Regions from separate parts of the Curtobacterium sp. NPDC090223 genome, predicted to be linked through region 1. Evidence: predicted binding sites of a transcription regulator. Region 1 holds the regulator's gene; the other holds the start of a gene.
What was found. Region 1 encodes HrcA, which represses chaperone genes, less so after heat shock. Its sites were predicted from a motif close to TTNGCACTCGNNNNNNNCGAGTGCNAA; they were not measured.

Region 1 (8,261 bases):
AGGTAGAGCGACGCCATCAGAAGTTGAAGAAGCGGTCGCGGAGCTTGCCGAACATGCCCTGCTGGAACTTCGCGAGCTGCGGGGGCGACGCCTTGTGCGACTTCGCGAGCTGCTCGACGAGCTGGCGTTCCTTGTGCGAGAGCTTGGTCGGGGTGACGACCTGCACGCCGACCCGCAGGTCGCCGCGGCCGTTCCCGCGCAGCTTCGTCACGCCGCGGTCCTTGAGGACCAGGACGTCGGCGCTCTGCACACCCGGACGGATCTCGAGCTCGACCGGGCCGTCCAGGCCGTCGATCGTCGTCGTGGTGCCGAGGACCGCATCGGTCATGGCGACCTCGAGCGTGGCGAGGAGGTCGTCCCCGTCGCGGCTGAAGACGTCGTGGTGGCGCACGCGGATCTCGAGGTAGAGGTCGCCGGAGGGTCCGCCGGCCGGGCCGACCTCACCCTGACCGGGCATCTGCAGGCGCAGCCCGGAGTCGACGCCGGCGGGCACGTCGACCGGGATCGTCCGGCGCGCGCGGACGCGGCCCTGCCCCTGGCAGGTGGGGCACGGGTTCGGGATGACGGTGCCGTGCCCGCGGCAGGTGCCGCACGGCGCGCTCGTCACGACGTTGCCGAGGAGCGAGCGGACCTGGCGCTGGATGTGCCCGGTGCCGCCGCAGATGTCGCAGGTGCGCGGGCTCGTGCCCGGCGCGCAGCAGGAACCACCGCACGTCTCGCAGAGCACCGCGGTGTCCACCTCGACGTCCTTGTGGGTTCCGAAGACGACCTCGTCGAGGTCGACGTCGATGCGGAGCAGCGCGTCCTGGCCGCGCTCGGCGCGGCTGCGCGGACCGTTGCCACGGCTCCCACCGCCTCCGCCGCCGAAGAAGGCGTCGAAGATGTCGCTGAAGCCGCCCGCGCCGCCGCCGCCGAACGGGTTGTCGGCCTGCGGGCCGGCGTCGTACCGACGACGCTGCTCGGGGTCGCTCAGCACGTCGTACGCGTGCGTCACGTCCTTGAAGCGCTCGGCGGCGTCCGGGCTCGGGTTCACGTCCGGGTGCAGTTCGCGGGCGAGGCGGCGGTACGCCTTCTTGATGTCGGCGTCGGCCGCGTCACGCGGGACACCGAGGACGTCGTAGTGGTCTGCCACGTGTTCCTCAGGTAGGTTTCGTCGGTCTTGCTGGTGGATCGGTCTGGAGGCCCGGGTCGGCTGCCGCGCTCAGCGCGCGTCCCCGGGGTGGTCGGTCGTCAATTCTCTCCGAGCAGCCTGGACAGGTACCGCGCGACCGCGCGGACCGCGGCCATGTTGGTGCCGTAGTCCATCCGGGTGGGGCCGAGGACGCCGAGGCGCGCGACCTCGCCGCCCGCCGCGACGTACCCGCCGGCGACGATGCTGGTCGCGTCGAGGCCGTACTCCGCGTTCTCGACGCCGATCCGTGCGGTGACGGAGACGTCGTCGAGCTGCATCTCCCCGAACAACCGGAGCAGGGTCACTTGTTCCTCGATCGCTTCGAGGACCGGGAACAGCCCGCCGGAGAAGTCCTGTTCGCTCTTCGCGAGGTTCGCCGCCCCCGCCATCAGCAGGCGGTCCTGCCGGTTGGCGGCGACCTGTTCGATGAGGGTCGCGACCACCACCCCGGCGAGGGTCTGCGACTCCGGCCGGATCTGCGCCGGGATCGCCCGGAGCGCCGTCGGGACGTCCTGCAGCAGGAGTCCGACCGCGGCACCGTTCACCACGGCGCGGAGCTCGACGAGCGCGGACTCGTCGAGGGTGACGTCCGTCTCGACCACCCGCTGCTCGACCCGGGCGGTGTCGGTGATGAGCACCACCATCAGGCGGGTGTCCCCGAGCCGGACGAGTTCGACGTGCTGCACCCGGGCGCGCACCATCGACGGGTACTGCACCAGGGCGACCTGGTTCGTGAGCTGGCTGAGCAGCCGGACGGTGCGGCTGAGCACGTCGTCGAGGTCGTTCGAGGCGCCGAGGAACGTCTCGATGGCCTGCCGCTGGGCGCTGGTCAGCGGGCGGGCGGCAGCGAGGTGGTCCACGAAGAGCCGGTAGCCCTTGTCCGTCGGCACCCGGCCGGACGACGTGTGCGGAGCGATGATGAGCTGCTCGTCCTCGAGCAGGGCCATGTCGTTGCGGATCGTGGCGGCGCTGACGCCGAACGCGTGGCGCTCCACGATGGACTTGGACCCGACCGGCTCGCGTGAGGCGACGTAGTCGCGCACGATCGCCTTGAGGACCTCGAGGGACCGTTCACTGACCACCGGGACCCCTTCCGCTCGTGCTGGCACTCGGATGTGACGAGTGCTGATCCTACGCCCGACCACCGACGTCCCGACACTTCTGCACCGGTGTGGATACGCTCGTGCGCATGAGCTACGGACAGCCGCCGAACGGACCCCAGGGCTACGGACAGCAGCCCGGCGGACCGCAGTACCAGCCGCCCCAGCCGATGACGCCCGAGGACCAGCGCCTCTGGGCCACCCTGACGCACATCGGTGGGATCTTCTTCAACTTCATCGTGCCGCTCGTGGCGTACATCGTGCTGCGCGACCGCGGGCAGTTCATCCGCGAGCACACCCGGCAGGCGCTGAACTTCCACATCACGGTCGCGATCGCGAGCTTCGTGTCCGGCCTGCTGACGATCGTGCTGATCGGGTTCGTGCTGCTCCCGGTGATCGGGGTGCTCGTGGTCGTGTTCGCGATCATGGCCGCCGTCGCCGCGAACCAGGGCCGGTTCTACCGGTACCCGCTCACGTTCCAGTTCATCAAGGACTAGTCGAGCAGTTCCCGCACCACGGCGTCGGCGAGCAGCCGGCCCGGCAGCGTGAGTTCCAGGCGCCCCGGCCGGGCCAGCGCGCTGCGACCGTCCACCAGACCGCGGGCGATGAGCCCGGCGACCCGGCCACGGGCCTCCGGTCGGATCTCCTCGGTGCGCAGCTCCCCGCGGACGCGCGCGGCCAGCAGCAGGCGCTCCACGTACCGGGTCTCGTCGTCGATCGTCTCGCGTCCGGCGGCCGGGGACTCGTCGGCGAGCACCCGGTTCGCGTACGCGGCCGGGTGCTTGACGTTCCACCACCGGGTGCCGGCGACGCTGGAGTGCGCACCGGGTCCGACGCCCCACCAGTCGTGGCCCTTCCAGTACGACAGGTTGTGCCGGCTGACGTGCTCGTCGCCGCGCGCCCAGTTGGAGACCTCGTACCAGCCGTACCCGGCGTCACCGAGCACCTGGTCCGCGAGCTCGTACATGTCCGCGGCGAGGTCGTCGTCCGGTGCCGGCAGCTCCCCGCGGGAGACGGCACGGCCCATCGCGGTGCCGTCCTCGACGATGAGCGAGTACGCCGACACGTGGTCGGGCTCGCAGGCGATGGCCGCGTCGAGCGAGGTGCGCCAGTCGTCCAGGGACTCCCCCGGCGTCGAGTAGATCAGGTCGAGTGAGACGTCGAGCCCCTGCTGCTTCGCGAGGTCGACGACGTCCGGCACCCGGAGCGGGTCGTGGGTGCGGTCGAGCGTGGCGAGCACGTGCGGGACCGCGGACTGCATGCCGTAGCTCATCCGCGTGAAACCCGCCCGCTGCAGGGTCGCGATCGACTCCGCGTCGACGGAGTCCGGGTTCGCCTCGGTCGTGACCTCGGCCCCGGGCAGGATCCCCCACGTGTCGTCGATCGCCCGCAGGATCATCGCCAGGTCGCTCGCGGGGAGCATGGTCGGGGTGCCGCCACCGAAGAAGACGGTCGAGACGGGACGGCGAGCCACGCCGGAGCGGTCGAGCACGGAGGCGGCCCAGGCGATCTCGCGGACGGCGTGCCCGGCGTAGTCGTCACGGCGGACACCGCGGAGCTCGGATGCCGTGTACGTGTTGAAGTCGCAGTACCCGCAGCGAACCCGGCAGAACGGCACGTGCACGTAGACGCCGAACGGCACGTCACCCGATCCGGCAGCGGGGGTGATCAGTCCGTCCGCGGGTGCCGGGTCGGCGATCGGGAGAGCACTCGGCATGGAGTCCATTGTCCGCCATGATGGAGGCATGGAGCACCACCCCGTCCCGACCACGGTGCTGTGGGACATCGACGGCACCCTCGTCCGCAACGCCACCTCGCCCGGCAACCTGTACCACCTCGCGCTCGAGCGGGCGACGGGCCGCGACCTCCCCCTGCTCGTCGGGCACCAGCACGGCCGGACCGACGCCGGCATCATCGCCGAGCACGTCCGTGCCCACGACCTCGGCGACGACCTGATCCCGACCGTCAGCCGGCACCTCCGCGACCTCTCCGAGGAACGGCACCGCTCGGGCGAGCACCGCACCGCGGCTCCCGGGGCCACGGCGCTCGTCGCCCGGTTCGCCGAGATCGGTTGGCGCAACGGGCTGCTCACCGGCAACTCGGCCTACCGCGCGCGGGTCAAGCTCGCCGGCGCCGGGTTCGACGTCGACGCCTTCGACTGGGAGCACTCGTACTTCGGCGACGAGGAGGTCGAGCGCACCGGCGTGACGGCCCTCGCCGCGGCAGCACTCGCCGGCACCCGCGCCGTCATCGTCGGCGACACCCCGCGCGACGGCGAGGCCGCCGACGCCGTCGGCATCCCGTTCCTCGCGGTCGCGACCGGCGTCTACGACGTCGACGCGCTCCGGCACACGAACGCGGTCGCCATCGCCCGCGACTGCGTGTCCGACGCCGCGCTCATCGAGGACGCGATCGCCGCGCTGCCGCCGCTGCGGCACGAGGGCTGAGCGCGGACTAGTCGCCGCGCAGCGCCTCGAGGTACTTCTCCGCCATCACGCGCTGCTGCCGACGGAGCAGCGGGGCGACGAAGCGCCACTTCGCGCTCGCCGGCTGCGAGAACTGCCGGATCTGCAGCCACACCGAGCCGTCGGCGGTGCGCTCGATGACGAAGGACTCCTCGCCCGAGAGCGGGTGCCCCTCGAGCGTGCCGTAGGCGAAGCCCTTGCGGTCCGGCTCGTCGATGATCGACACGACCCGCACCGGCGCCTGCACCGTCTGCCCGAACGCGTGCATCGTCAGCACCGCGCTCGTCCCCGCCGTCACGAGCGGGGTGCCGTCCGGCGCGAACTGCTCCACCCGCGGGGTCCCGATCGAGGCCGGCGCGATCGGCACGCCCTGCTCGTCGAAGGTCACCGGGTTGTAGCGGACCTCGTCGTCGTCCGGTGCGTCGTCGACGCGCACCGCGATGCCGCTGCGCTCCTGGATCTGCCACGTCAGCGCCTGGGTCACCGCGGTCTCGAAGCGCTGGTCGCCGTGACCGATGCGCGAGCGCGACTCCGCCGGGACGAATCCCTCGGGCGGGTAGGTCATCAGGTCGGGCGCCTGTGTGGCACCGACTGCTCCGTAGGTCAGGGCGGTCAGGTACCCTCCGCGGCTGCTCATCAGGCCATCGTACTGGGGGTGCACGGCCGGGTCGAACCCACGCGGTCCGGCCCGCCGTCCGCTTTCCGCGCACCCCGAACTGGAGGCCGTGCACCCCTCCGCCCCGCCCCTATCGTGGACGCGTGCTCACGTCCGCCCCCGCCCGCCGCCGGTCCGTCGACCCGCGGGTCCGGGCCGCCGGCGTGCTCACCCTCGGCAGTTTCGCGGTCGCCGCGGCGAGCCGGATCGCGGTCGACCGGGTGGCCGCCGACGTCGAGACGCTCGACCTCGTCGCCGCCGTCGGGGCATCAGCGGCCGGGCTCGGCGTGCTGCTCTTCAGCGCGACGCTCGTGCTCGCGGTGCAGCGCCACCAGCACCGCCGGGTGCCGCTCGTCATCGGCGGCGTGACGGCGCTCCTGGCGCTCGGTGCCGTGGCCGCCGCGGTCGTCGCGACGACAGCGGCGGACGTCGCGGCGGCATCCGACGCGACCATCGTGCGGACCGCACTGGCGGGACTGGCTGCTGCGAGCCTCCCGTCCGTGTGCCTGGCGGCCCTGCGTTCCCGCGACCAGCGGGGCTGAACCGCTCCTACTTCTTCTTCTCTTCGACGTCGCCGGAGAGCGCCGCGATGAAGGCCTCCTGCGGGACCTCGACCCGGCCGATGGTCTTCATGCGCTTCTTGCCCTCCTTCTGCTTCTCGAGGAGCTTGCGCTTGCGGGTGATGTCACCGCCGTAGCACTTCGCGAGGACGTCCTTGCGCATCGCGCGGATGCTCTCGCGAGCGATGATCCTGGCCCCGATCGCAGCCTGGATCGGCACCTCGAACTGCTGGCGCGGGATGAGCTTGCGCAGGCGCTCGGTCATCAGCGTGCCGTACGCGTACGCCTTGTCGCGGTGCACGATCGCACTGAACGCGTCGACCTGGTCGCCCTGCAGCAGGATGTCGACCTTGACGAGGTCGGCGGCCTGGTCGCCGATGGGCTCGTAGTCGAGGCTGGCGTAGCCCTGCGTCTTGCTCTTCAGCTGGTCGAAGAAGTCGAACACGATCTCGCCGAGCGGGATCTGGTAGCGGATCTCGACGCGGTCCTCGCCGAGGTACTCCATGCCGAGCAGCGAGCCGCGGCGCTGCTGGCAGAGCTCCATGATCGCGCCGACGTAGTCCTTCGGCGCGAGGATCGCGGCGCGGACCATCGGCTCGCGGACCTCGACGATGCGCCCGGTCGGGAACTCGGACGGGTTCGTGACCTCGGTGACCGAGTTGTCCTCGGTCGTGACCTCGTAGATGACGCTCGGGGCGGTCGTGATGAGGTCGAGGCCGAACTCGCGGGAGAGCCGCTCGGTGATGATCTCGAGGTGCAGCAGCCCGAGGAACCCGCAGCGGAAGCCGAAGCCGAGCGCCACAGAGGTCTCCGGCTCGTACACGAGTGCGGCGTCGGAGAGCTTGAGCTTGTCGAGCGCGTCACGGAGGTCCGGGTAGTCCGAGCCGTCGATCGGGTACAGGCCCGAGAACACCATGGGCTTCGGGTCCGTGTAGCCGGGCAGCGCCTCGGTCGCGGGCTTCTGCGCGCTCGTGACGGTGTCGCCGACCTTGGACTGGCGGACGTCCTTCACGCCGGTGATGAGGTACCCGACCTCCCCCACGGAGAGGCCCTTCGTGGGCTTCGGCTCGGGGCTCGACACCCCGATCTCCAGGATCTCGTGCGTCGACTTGGTCGACATCATCTGGACCTTCTCGCGCGGGGCGATCGAGCCGTCGATCATGCGGACGTACGTCACGACGCCGCGGTAGCTGTCGTAGACGGAGTCGAAGATCATCGCGCGGGGCGCGGCATCCGCGTCACCGACGGGGTTCGGCACGGTGCGGACCACGCGGTCCAGCAGCTCGGGCACGCCCACGCCGGTCTTGCCGGACACCCGGAGGACGTCCTCCGGCTTGCCACCGATGAGCTGCGCGAGCTCCGCGGCGTACTTGTCGGGCTCGGCGGCCGGCAGGTCGATCTTGTTGAGGACCGGGATGATCTCGAGGTCGTTCTCGAGCGCCAGGTAGAGGTTGGCGAGCGTCTGCGCCTCGATGCCCTGCGCGGCGTCGACCAGCAGGATCGCGCCCTCGCACGCGGCGAGCGAGCGGGACACCTCGTAGGAGAAGTCGACGTGCCCGGGGGTGTCGATCATGTTCAGCGCGAAGGTCTTGCCGTCGAGCTCCCACGGCATCCGGACGGCCTGCGACTTGATCGTGATGCCGCGTTCGCGCTCGATGTCCATCCGGTCGAGGTACTGGGCACGCATCGCGCGGTCCTCGACGATGCCGGTGATCTGCAGCATGCGGTCGGCCAGCGTCGACTTGCCGTGGTCGATGTGCGCGATGATGCAGAAGTTGCGGATCGCCTCGGCCGGAGTCGCGGCGGGCTCGAGCGGGGTGGCTGCTTGTGGGCTCACGGTTCCTCAGGTGGGTCGGACGGTCGAACGATTGTCCCACGGTTGGGCGTGCTCGGGGTGCGGGGCGGGCGCGAGTTGCTCGCGCCGGGCGCGCGAGCTGCGCGCGAGTTGCTCGCGCCGGGCGCGAGTTGCTCGCGGTACCGACAAGTGCGCAGTCGGACGCACGCGCAGTTGTCGTCAGGACGAGCACCCAGCCACCCGCCCTCGCACCGTGCGAGGCGGACCGGCACCGAGCCTCCAGGCCAGCCACCCTGCCCTCGCACCGTGCGAGGCGGACCGGCACCGAGCCTCCGGGCCGGTCGGACGGCCGCGCTCAGACGACGGCGTGCGCCGGGGCCGGCAGTGCGCCCAGGCCGCGCCGGAGGTCCTCCGGGGTCGCCGCCAGGCAGACCCGGATCCAGCCCTCGCCGGTGCGGCCGAACGCGCTGCCCGGCGCGACCGCGACCTTCTCGTGCTGCAGGAACGCCAGCGCC
Region 2 (8,261 bases), on a different contig from region 1:
CGCGGACGAGCTCAGTGAGCTCGCCAAGCACGTGCTCGCCTTCGAGCACGAGCGGGCACGGCACGACCGCACGAAAGAGGCGGAGATCCGCGTCGAGTTCGACATGTCGCCGGCGCGGTACTACCAGGTGCTGAACCGCGTGATCGACTCGCCCGCGGCGCTCGCGTACGACCCGCAGCTCGTGGGTCGGCTGCAGCGTCTGCGGCACTCGCGGACGAGCGCTCGTGCCGCGCGCAGCTTCGTCGCCCCCGCTCCCGCCACCGGAACCGAAGAGGAACGATGACGCGATTCCCCCATGACCGTTTCGACGACGTGACCGACGGGCCGCGTGTCGGAGCGCACCGCGGCATGCACCGTCGTGGCCGCGGCTGGATCGCGTTCGCGTGGGCCGCGCTCGCCACCGGGGTGCTCGTGGGGATCGGTGTGCTCGTCCTGGCGCTGCTGAACGGCAGCTACTCGTTCTCCGGGTCCGACGACGCCTCGGCTTCTGCTTCGGCAACGTCGTCCGCGTCCTCGTCGGCCTCGCCGTCGTCGACGCCGTCCTCGTCCGCGTCGTCCGCCGCCACCGCCGCGCAGCCCTCGGAGCAGGGGAGCACCACGCTCGTCGTCCTGAACGGGACCTCGACGGCGGGGCTCGCCGCGAAGGGCACGTCGGCGCTCACCACGGCCGGGTGGACGGTGACGTCGAGCGGCAACGCCGGCACCACCGGGACCACGTCGACGATCGTGTACTACCAGCAGGAGTCGCAGGCGGCCGTCGCCCGCGGTGTCGCCGCAGCGCTCGGAGTGACGGCGGTGCAGCAGTCCGCGGCGTTCCCGAACGCCGACGTGAGCGTCGTGCTCGGGGCCGACTACACGGGGTGATCGGGCGCTTCCCGGCGCTTCGTGTGCATTTCGCGCACCGCTTTGTAACGGCTGTGTTTCCGGCACGTTGAGTTCCGGCGGAATCAGCGTGAAATGTCCGTCACACCCCTTGCCGGATCGTCGTTCCTGATTAGAGTCACAAGTGGTCACCGGAGTGATCAGAATGTCGTCGGACCTCGGTGCGCGATGCGGAACACCCGGGCTCGGACCCGACGGCGTCACCCGACGGCCCCGTCGTTCGCAACAGCAGTACCGCAGGGAGCAACAGATCATGGCCAACGGAACCGTGAAGTGGTTCAACGCCGAGAAGGGTTTCGGCTTCATCACCGTCGATGGAGGGGGCCAGGACGTGTTCGTTCACTACTCGGCCATCGACATGAACGGCTACAAGGTCCTCGAGGAGGGCCAGGCAGTGACGTTCGACGTCGGCACGGGGTCGAAGGGCCCGCAGGCCGAGTCGGTGCGTCCGGCCTAGTCGCCGAACCACTCAGGACGCGCCGTCCCCTCCGGGGGCGGCGCGTTCGTCGTGTCCGGGCGGTGCGCTCGCGTGCGTCGATCCAGAGTGTCGGTGTGTTGCACTCTCAGGGGTCGAGTGCCAGAATCGGGCTTGGCACTCGGTCGTACTGAGTGCCAAGCGCACCGGCTCACGCTGTGTGCCAGAAGACCCCCACGACGTCCGGGAGGGACGAGAAACTCACATGGCTAAGATCATTGCTTTCGACGAGGAGGCCCGCCGTGGCCTCGAGCGCGGCCTGAACCAGCTGGCCGACGCCGTGAAGGTGACGCTCGGCCCGCGCGGCCGCAACGTCGTCCTCGAGAAGAAGTGGGGCGCCCCCACGATCACGAACGACGGTGTCTCCATCGCCAAGGAGATCGAGCTCGACGACCCGTACGAGAAGATCGGTGCCGAGCTCGTCAAGGAGGTCGCCAAGAAGACCGACGACGTCGCCGGTGACGGTACGACCACCGCGACCGTGCTCGCCCAGGCCCTCGTCCGCGAAGGCCTGCGCAACGTGGCCGCCGGTGCCGACCCCGTCTCGCTGAAGCGCGGCATCGAGAAGGCCGTCGCGGCCGTCTCCGACCAGCTGCTCGCGAACGCCAAGGAGATCGAGACCAAGGACCAGATCGCCGCCACCGCGTCGATCTCGGCCGCGGACCCGACCATCGGCGCGCTCATCGCCGAGGCCATCGACAAGGTCGGCAAGGAAGGCGTCGTCACCGTCGAGGAGTCGAACACCTTCGGCACCGAGCTCGAGCTCACCGAGGGCATGCGCTTCGACAAGGGCTACCTCTCGCAGTACTTCGTGACCGACCCCGAGCGCCAGGAAGCCGTCTTCGAGGACGCCTACATCCTGATCGTCAACTCGAAGATCTCGAACATCAAGGACCTCCTGCCGGTGGTCGACAAGGTGATCCAGGCCGGCAAGCAGCTCCTGATCATCGCCGAGGACGTCGACGGCGAGGCCCTGGCCACGCTCGTCGTGAACAAGATCCGCGGCATCTTCAAGTCCGTCGCCGTCAAGGCCCCGGGCTTCGGTGACCGTCGCAAGGCCATGCTGCAGGACATCGCGATCCTGACCGGCGGCCAGGTCATCTCCGAAGAGGTCGGCCTCAAGCTCGAGAACGCCACGCTCGACCTGCTCGGCAAGGCGCGCAAGGTCGTCATCACCAAGGACGAGACCACCATCGTCGAGGGTGCCGGCGACACCGAGCAGATCGCGGGCCGCGTCCGTCAGATCCGCTCCGAGATCGAGGCGACCGACTCCGACTACGACCGCGAGAAGCTCCAGGAGCGCCTCGCGAAGCTCGCCGGTGGCGTGGCCGTCATCAAGGCGGGTGCCGCGACCGAGGTCGAGCTCAAGGAGCGCAAGCACCGCATCGAGGACGCCGTCCGCAACGCCAAGGCCGCTGTGGAAGAGGGCATCGTCGCCGGCGGTGGCGTCGCCCTGATCCAGGCCGGCAAGGTCGCGCTCGACTCCCTCACGCTCGAGGGTGACGAGGCAACCGGCGCGAACATCGTCCGCGTCGCGATCGACGCCCCGCTCAAGCAGATCGCGCTCAACGCCGGTCTCGAGCCGGGTGTCGTGGCCGCCAAGGTCCGCGAGCTCGAAGCCGGATGGGGCCTCAACGCCGCGACCGGTGAGTACGTCGACCTGATCGCTGCCGGCATCATCGACCCCGCCAAGGTCACGCGTTCGGCGCTGCAGAACGCTGCGTCGATCGCCGGTCTGTTCCTCACGACCGAGGCCGTCGTCGCCGACAAGCCCGAGCGCGCCGCGGCCGCTCCGGCCGGCGACCCGACGGGTGGCATGGACTTCTAAGCAGTCCTTCCGCAAGGGCCCTCGCACGCTGCGCGTGCGGGGGCCCTTCCGCGTGCCCGGTGCGGGCGTGCGTGGCGGTGAGATCGCACTTCGTGTCGGTTCTGCCCCGCCACATTCGACACGAAGTGCGATCTCATCGGGGTCCGGAGCCGTGCTCGCGGAGTGCGAACGCCTGGCGAAGACGCTCCAGGAACGCGGATGGGTGGTGCGCGTCCTGCGCGGTGACGTGGATGGTCAGCCAGGAGGCCACGGTGAAGGCGTTGCCACGCGTTCGGTCGTGACTGAACGTCTCGCGGTCCGTCCGGTGGTGGTCGCCGTCGTACTCCACGGCGATCCGGAGGCCGACCCACGCCATGTCCACCCGGCCGATGAAACGCCCCGATCCGTCGAGGACGTCGACGTTCAGTTCGGGCTCCGGGAAGCCAGCTTCCATGACGATGAGTCGCACGATCGTCTCCATCGGTGACTCGGCTCCGATCCGGATCAGTTCGAGCGCGGCCCGTGCGGCGACGACGCCGCGATCCCCGGGGTGGACAGTTGCGGCCAGGCGCGCTGGCGACGTCAGCCGCCCGACCCCGACGAGGTGGTCGCCCAGGACCACCAGCGCGCGGAGCCCGAGCACCGTTCGGCATTCGTACCAGAACGCCGCTGGGGTGCTGACCCGAACGCCGAAGACCGTCGTCACGTCGGCGCGCACGGCGTCGACACGGTGGCCGACCACCCCCTGCCGGCGCTCGATGGGACCCGGTCCGATGGTCGACACGTGGAGTTCGCTCTCCTCGTCGGAGAACGCCCGCGGAAGTGGGGCGCTCCAGAGTCGCGCCGCGGTCGTGTGGCTGAAGTGCTGATCGGGCCGGAGGAGCAGTCCGAGGGCGAGCGCCCTGTCGATGAACCCGGATCGATCGGCAGGCATCCGTACACCGCGGGCCGGCGTGACCAGGTCGCTTCGGCGCAAGCGCTCCCGCCCCACGCCGTGCTCGAGCGCATCGGCGACGCGGAACGGCGTCCGGAGGAACCTGGACGGGAGTGGAGTGGGGTGCTTGGGCATGCCGTCAGCGTGCTGAGCCCCTGACACCCTGGCGCCCATCGCCGCTTTCCTGTGGAACCCGCCCGTTCCCAAGGCCCTGTGGAGGAACGGCGAGATCGCACTTGGTGTCGGACGGCCCCGTGGGGAGGCGACACCAAGTGCGATCTCAGCGGGTCAGGGCGCGGGGGCGGGCGCCAGCGCCGGCGCGTAGTCGCGGGGGAGGAGGGGGAGCCAGATGCGGAAGGTGGCGCCGCCGCCCTCGGTGTCGATGACCTCGACGGACCCGTGGTGCGCCGCGACGATGCCCGACACGATGGCGAGCCCGAGCCCCGAGCCGCCGGTGTCCCGCGCGCGCGACGTGTCGGCACGCCAGAAGCGCTGGAAGATCTTCTCGCGCAGCTGCGGCGGGATGCCCTCACCGTGGTCGATGACGTCGATGTGCGCCATTCCCCGGTCGTCGTCGACGCCGATGCCGATCTCGATGGGGTCGTCGTGCGGCGTGAACCGCATCGCGTTGCCCATCAGGTTCGTCACGACCTGCCGGATCTTGTTCTCCTCGGCGAGGACGATCGGCGGACGCTTCGGCATCACGACGGTGGGCAGCGGCGTCGTCTCGTCGGAGACCGGCGCGTCAACGTTCATCGCGCGGTTCCGCCGGGCACGCAGCCGCGCCAGGGTCTGCCGGGAGAACGCGATCGGCCCCGTGGTGTTCGCCGACGGGGACATCGGCGGGTTGTCCGACGACGACGGGGTGGCCGCCGGCCCGAACGCCGACGGTGCACGCACGGCCTGCGGCACGTCCTCGACGAGGACCTGGATCTCACGGTCGGGGTTCGACGCCATCGTGTCGAGCGCGGAGTCGCGGGCGATCGCGACGAGGTCGACCGGCCCGAGCTCGAGCGGCTTCGACTCGTCGATGCGGGCGAGCTGCAGGAGGTCCTGCACCAGGAGCCCCATCCGCTGCGCTTCCTTCTCGATGCGCTCCATCGCCTGCGCGACGTCCTCTTCCTTGCGGAGCGCACCCATGCGGTACAGCTCGGCGTACCCGCGGAGGGACACCAGCGGCGTCCGGAGCTCGTGGGAGGCGTCGCCGACGAACCGGCGCATCTGGTCGATCGTGCGCTGCCGGTCCTCGAACGCACTGTCGATCCGCTCGAGCATGGCGTTCAGGGAGCGGTTCAGACGACCGACCTCGGTGTTCGGGGTGTCGTCCTCGAGGCGCTGGTTGAAGTCGCCGGCGGCGAACCGGGCTGCGGTGTCCTCGACGTCGCGGAGCGGGTCGAACGTCGCGGTGACGAGGAGACGGGTGAGCATCGCGCCGAGCAGGATCACCGAGATGCCGAACCCGAGGAAGATGACGGTGAACCGGGCGATGGTCTGGTCGGTGTCAGCGCTCGACACCGCGACGAGCACGTAGCCCGTCTCGGTGGCGCCGGTCGACAGGTTCTGCAGGTTCGCCGGGATGACCTGCGCACGCCACTCGTGGTTGTGCTGCTTGTCGTAGAGGCTGAACGGGGTGTGCGTCTTCGTGGCCGTGGAGAAGTCGACGGTCGAGATGTCCGGCTGCGAGGTCGACTGCGTGTCGCAGATCTGCTTGCCGTCGCTGTCGTAGGCGGCGACGTACGAGCTCTTCTCGAGCACCATCGTGAGCTTGCAGTACTGCTGCCCGTCGCTGATGTTCTGTCCCTCGAGCTGCGACGTGGTCGTGGTGACCTGGGTGTCCAGCTGTTTCAGGAGGTACGTCGACAGCACCGTCATGGTGCCGAGCCCCGCGACGAGCAGGCCGAGCGCGACCAGGAGCACCGTGATCCCGGTGATCTTGGTGCGCAGGGAGATGCCGTCCCACCAGCGGTTCATTCTGGAGTGCATGCTGCCTCAACGGTAGACGGCGGCCGTCCGGTGAAACCGGACGACCGCCGAGAAAGCGGGACCCAGGGCTAGGAGGCCTTGGTCGCCTTCAGCATGTAGCCGAACCCGCGCTTGGTCTGGATGATCGGCTCGGCCGAGTACTGGTCGAGCTTCCGACGCAGGTACGAGATGTAGGACTCCACGATGCCGGCGTCGCCGTTGAAGTCGTACTCCCACACGTGGTCGAGGATCTGCGCCTTCGACAGCACGCGGTTCGGGTTGAGCATGAGGTAGCGGAGCAGCTTGAACTCGGTGGGGGAGAGCTCGATCTGCGCGTCGCCGATGGTGACCTCGTGGGTGTCCTGGTCCATCGTCAGCTCGCCGGCACGGATGATCGCGTCCTCTTCGTCGTTCATCGTGCGACGGAGGATCGCCTTGATCCGCGCGACGATCTCGTCGAGGGAGAACGGCTTGGTGACGTAGTCGTCGCCGCCGACGGTGAGGCCGGTGATCTTGTCCTCGGTGTCGTCCTTCGCGGTGAGGAACAGGATCGGCGAGGTGTACCCGGAGGAACGGAGGCGCTTGGTCACGCCGAAGCCGTTCATGTCGGGCAGCATCACGTCGAGGATGATCAGGTCCGGCTCTTCCTCGAGCACGGCGGAGATCGCCTGCGCCCCGTTGCCGACCGCGCGCACGGCGAACCCGGCGAAGCGGAGCGAGGTCGTGAGGAGATCGCGGATGTTCGGCTCGTCGTCGACGATCAGGATCTTGGGGCCATCGGTCATGCTCCTATCATCTGGCCGTTCCCTAAGTGTCACCTGGGAGCGACGCGAGAGCGTGACGGGCGTCAGCCCACCGCGGCCTGGACCTGATCGGCGTCGAGGATGGTGTACGAGTACCCCTGCTCGGCCAGGAACCGCTGCCGGTTCTGGGCGAAGTCCTGGTCGACGGTGTCCCGCGTGACGAGCGTGTAGAACGACGCGGGCAGGCCGTCCTTGTTCGGACGGAGCAGCCGGCCGAGGCGCTGGGCTTCCTCTTGTCGGGAGCCGAACGACCCGGACACCTGGATCGCCACGGTGGCGTCGGGCAGGTCGACCGAGAAGTTCGCGACCTTCGACACCACGAGCACGTCGATCGCGCCGTCGCGGAACGCCTGGTACAGCCGCTCCCGCTCGTCGATCGGAGTGGCGCCGGTGATCTTCGACGCTCCGAGGGAGTCGGAGAGCTCGTCGAGCTGGTCGATGTACTGCCCGATCACCAGGATCTGCTCGCCGCGGTGCTTCTCGATGAGCTCGCGGACGACCGGGGTCTTCGCCGGGGTCGTCGCCGCCAGCCGGTAGCGCTCGTCGTCGCTCGACGCCGCGTACTCCAGGCGGTCCTCGTGCGGCAGGTCGATGCGGACCTCGAAGCAGGACGCGGGGGAGATGTAGCCCTGGGCCTCGATCTCCTTCCACGGGGCGTCGTACCGCTTCGGGCCGATGAGGGAGAACACGTCGCCCTCCCGGCCGTCCTCGCGCACGAGGGTCGCCGTGAGGCCGAGGCGTCGTCGCGCCTGCAGGTCGGCGGTCAGCTTGAAGACCGGCGCCGGCAGCAGGTGCACCTCGTCGTAGACCACGAGGCCCCAGTCGAGGGCGTCGAGGAGCGACAGGTGGGTGTACTCGCCCTTCCGGCGGGCCGTGAGGATCTGGTAGGTCGCGATCGTGACCGGACGGATCTCCTTGACGCTGCCGGAGTACTCGCCGATCTCGTCCTCGGTGAGCGAGGTGCGGCGGAGCAGTTCGGACCGCCACTGCCGGGCGGAGACGGTGTTCGTGACCAGGATCAGCGTCGTCGCCTTGACGGTCGCCATCGCCCCGGTACCGACGAGCGTCTTGCCGGCGCCACAGGGCAGCACGACGACGCCGGACCCCTGCGCGAAGAAGCTCTGCACCGCGTCCTGCTGGTACGGCCGAAGATCCCACTCGGCGTTGTCGAGGTCGATGGCGTGCGGCTGCCCCGGCGTGTACCCCGCGAGGTCCTCGGCCGGCCAGCCGATCTTCACGAGCTCCTGCTTGACCTGCCCGCGCGCCCACTGCTGGAGCTCGATCGCGGTGTCGGAGCGCTTGTTCCCGAGGAGCGGCTTGATCCGCTTGGACCGGACGACCTCGGCGAGCACGCTCGGGTCGGTCGCGGTGAGCAGCAGCGTGGGCTGGCGCTCGAGT

Region 2: a site for HrcA is predicted at 1,472-1,498, ahead of groL (chaperonin GroEL). Genes of this name have one in related genera too.

What each region holds. Positions count from the first base shown of each region.
Region 1 is NZ_JBIVCN010000001.1:197,120-205,380, reverse strand. It holds gene ACIPJY_RS00905 (RsmE family RNA methyltransferase) at 1-17, opposite strand, end outside; gene dnaJ (molecular chaperone DnaJ) at 17-1,132, opposite strand; gene hrcA (heat-inducible transcriptional repressor HrcA) at 1,231-2,253, opposite strand; gene ACIPJY_RS00890 (DUF4870 domain-containing protein) at 2,361-2,768, shown strand; gene hemW (radical SAM family heme chaperone HemW) at 2,765-3,988, opposite strand; gene ACIPJY_RS00880 (HAD family hydrolase) at 4,017-4,718, shown strand; gene ACIPJY_RS00875 (DUF1990 family protein) at 4,726-5,373, opposite strand; gene ACIPJY_RS00870 (hypothetical protein) at 5,496-5,933, shown strand; gene lepA (translation elongation factor 4) at 5,941-7,788, opposite strand; gene ACIPJY_RS00860 (pyridoxal phosphate-dependent aminotransferase) at 8,102-8,261, opposite strand, start outside.
Region 2 is NZ_JBIVCN010000007.1:92,603-100,863, reverse strand. It holds gene ACIPJY_RS16995 (DUF3263 domain-containing protein) at 1-283, shown strand, start outside; gene ACIPJY_RS16990 (LytR C-terminal domain-containing protein) at 280-864, shown strand; gene ACIPJY_RS16985 (cold-shock protein) at 1,136-1,339, shown strand; gene groL (chaperonin GroEL) at 1,563-3,185, shown strand; gene ACIPJY_RS16975 (hypothetical protein) at 3,319-4,098, opposite strand; gene ACIPJY_RS16970 (sensor histidine kinase) at 4,387-6,081, opposite strand; gene ACIPJY_RS16965 (response regulator transcription factor) at 6,150-6,845, opposite strand; gene ACIPJY_RS16960 (DNA repair helicase XPB) at 6,908-8,261, opposite strand, start outside.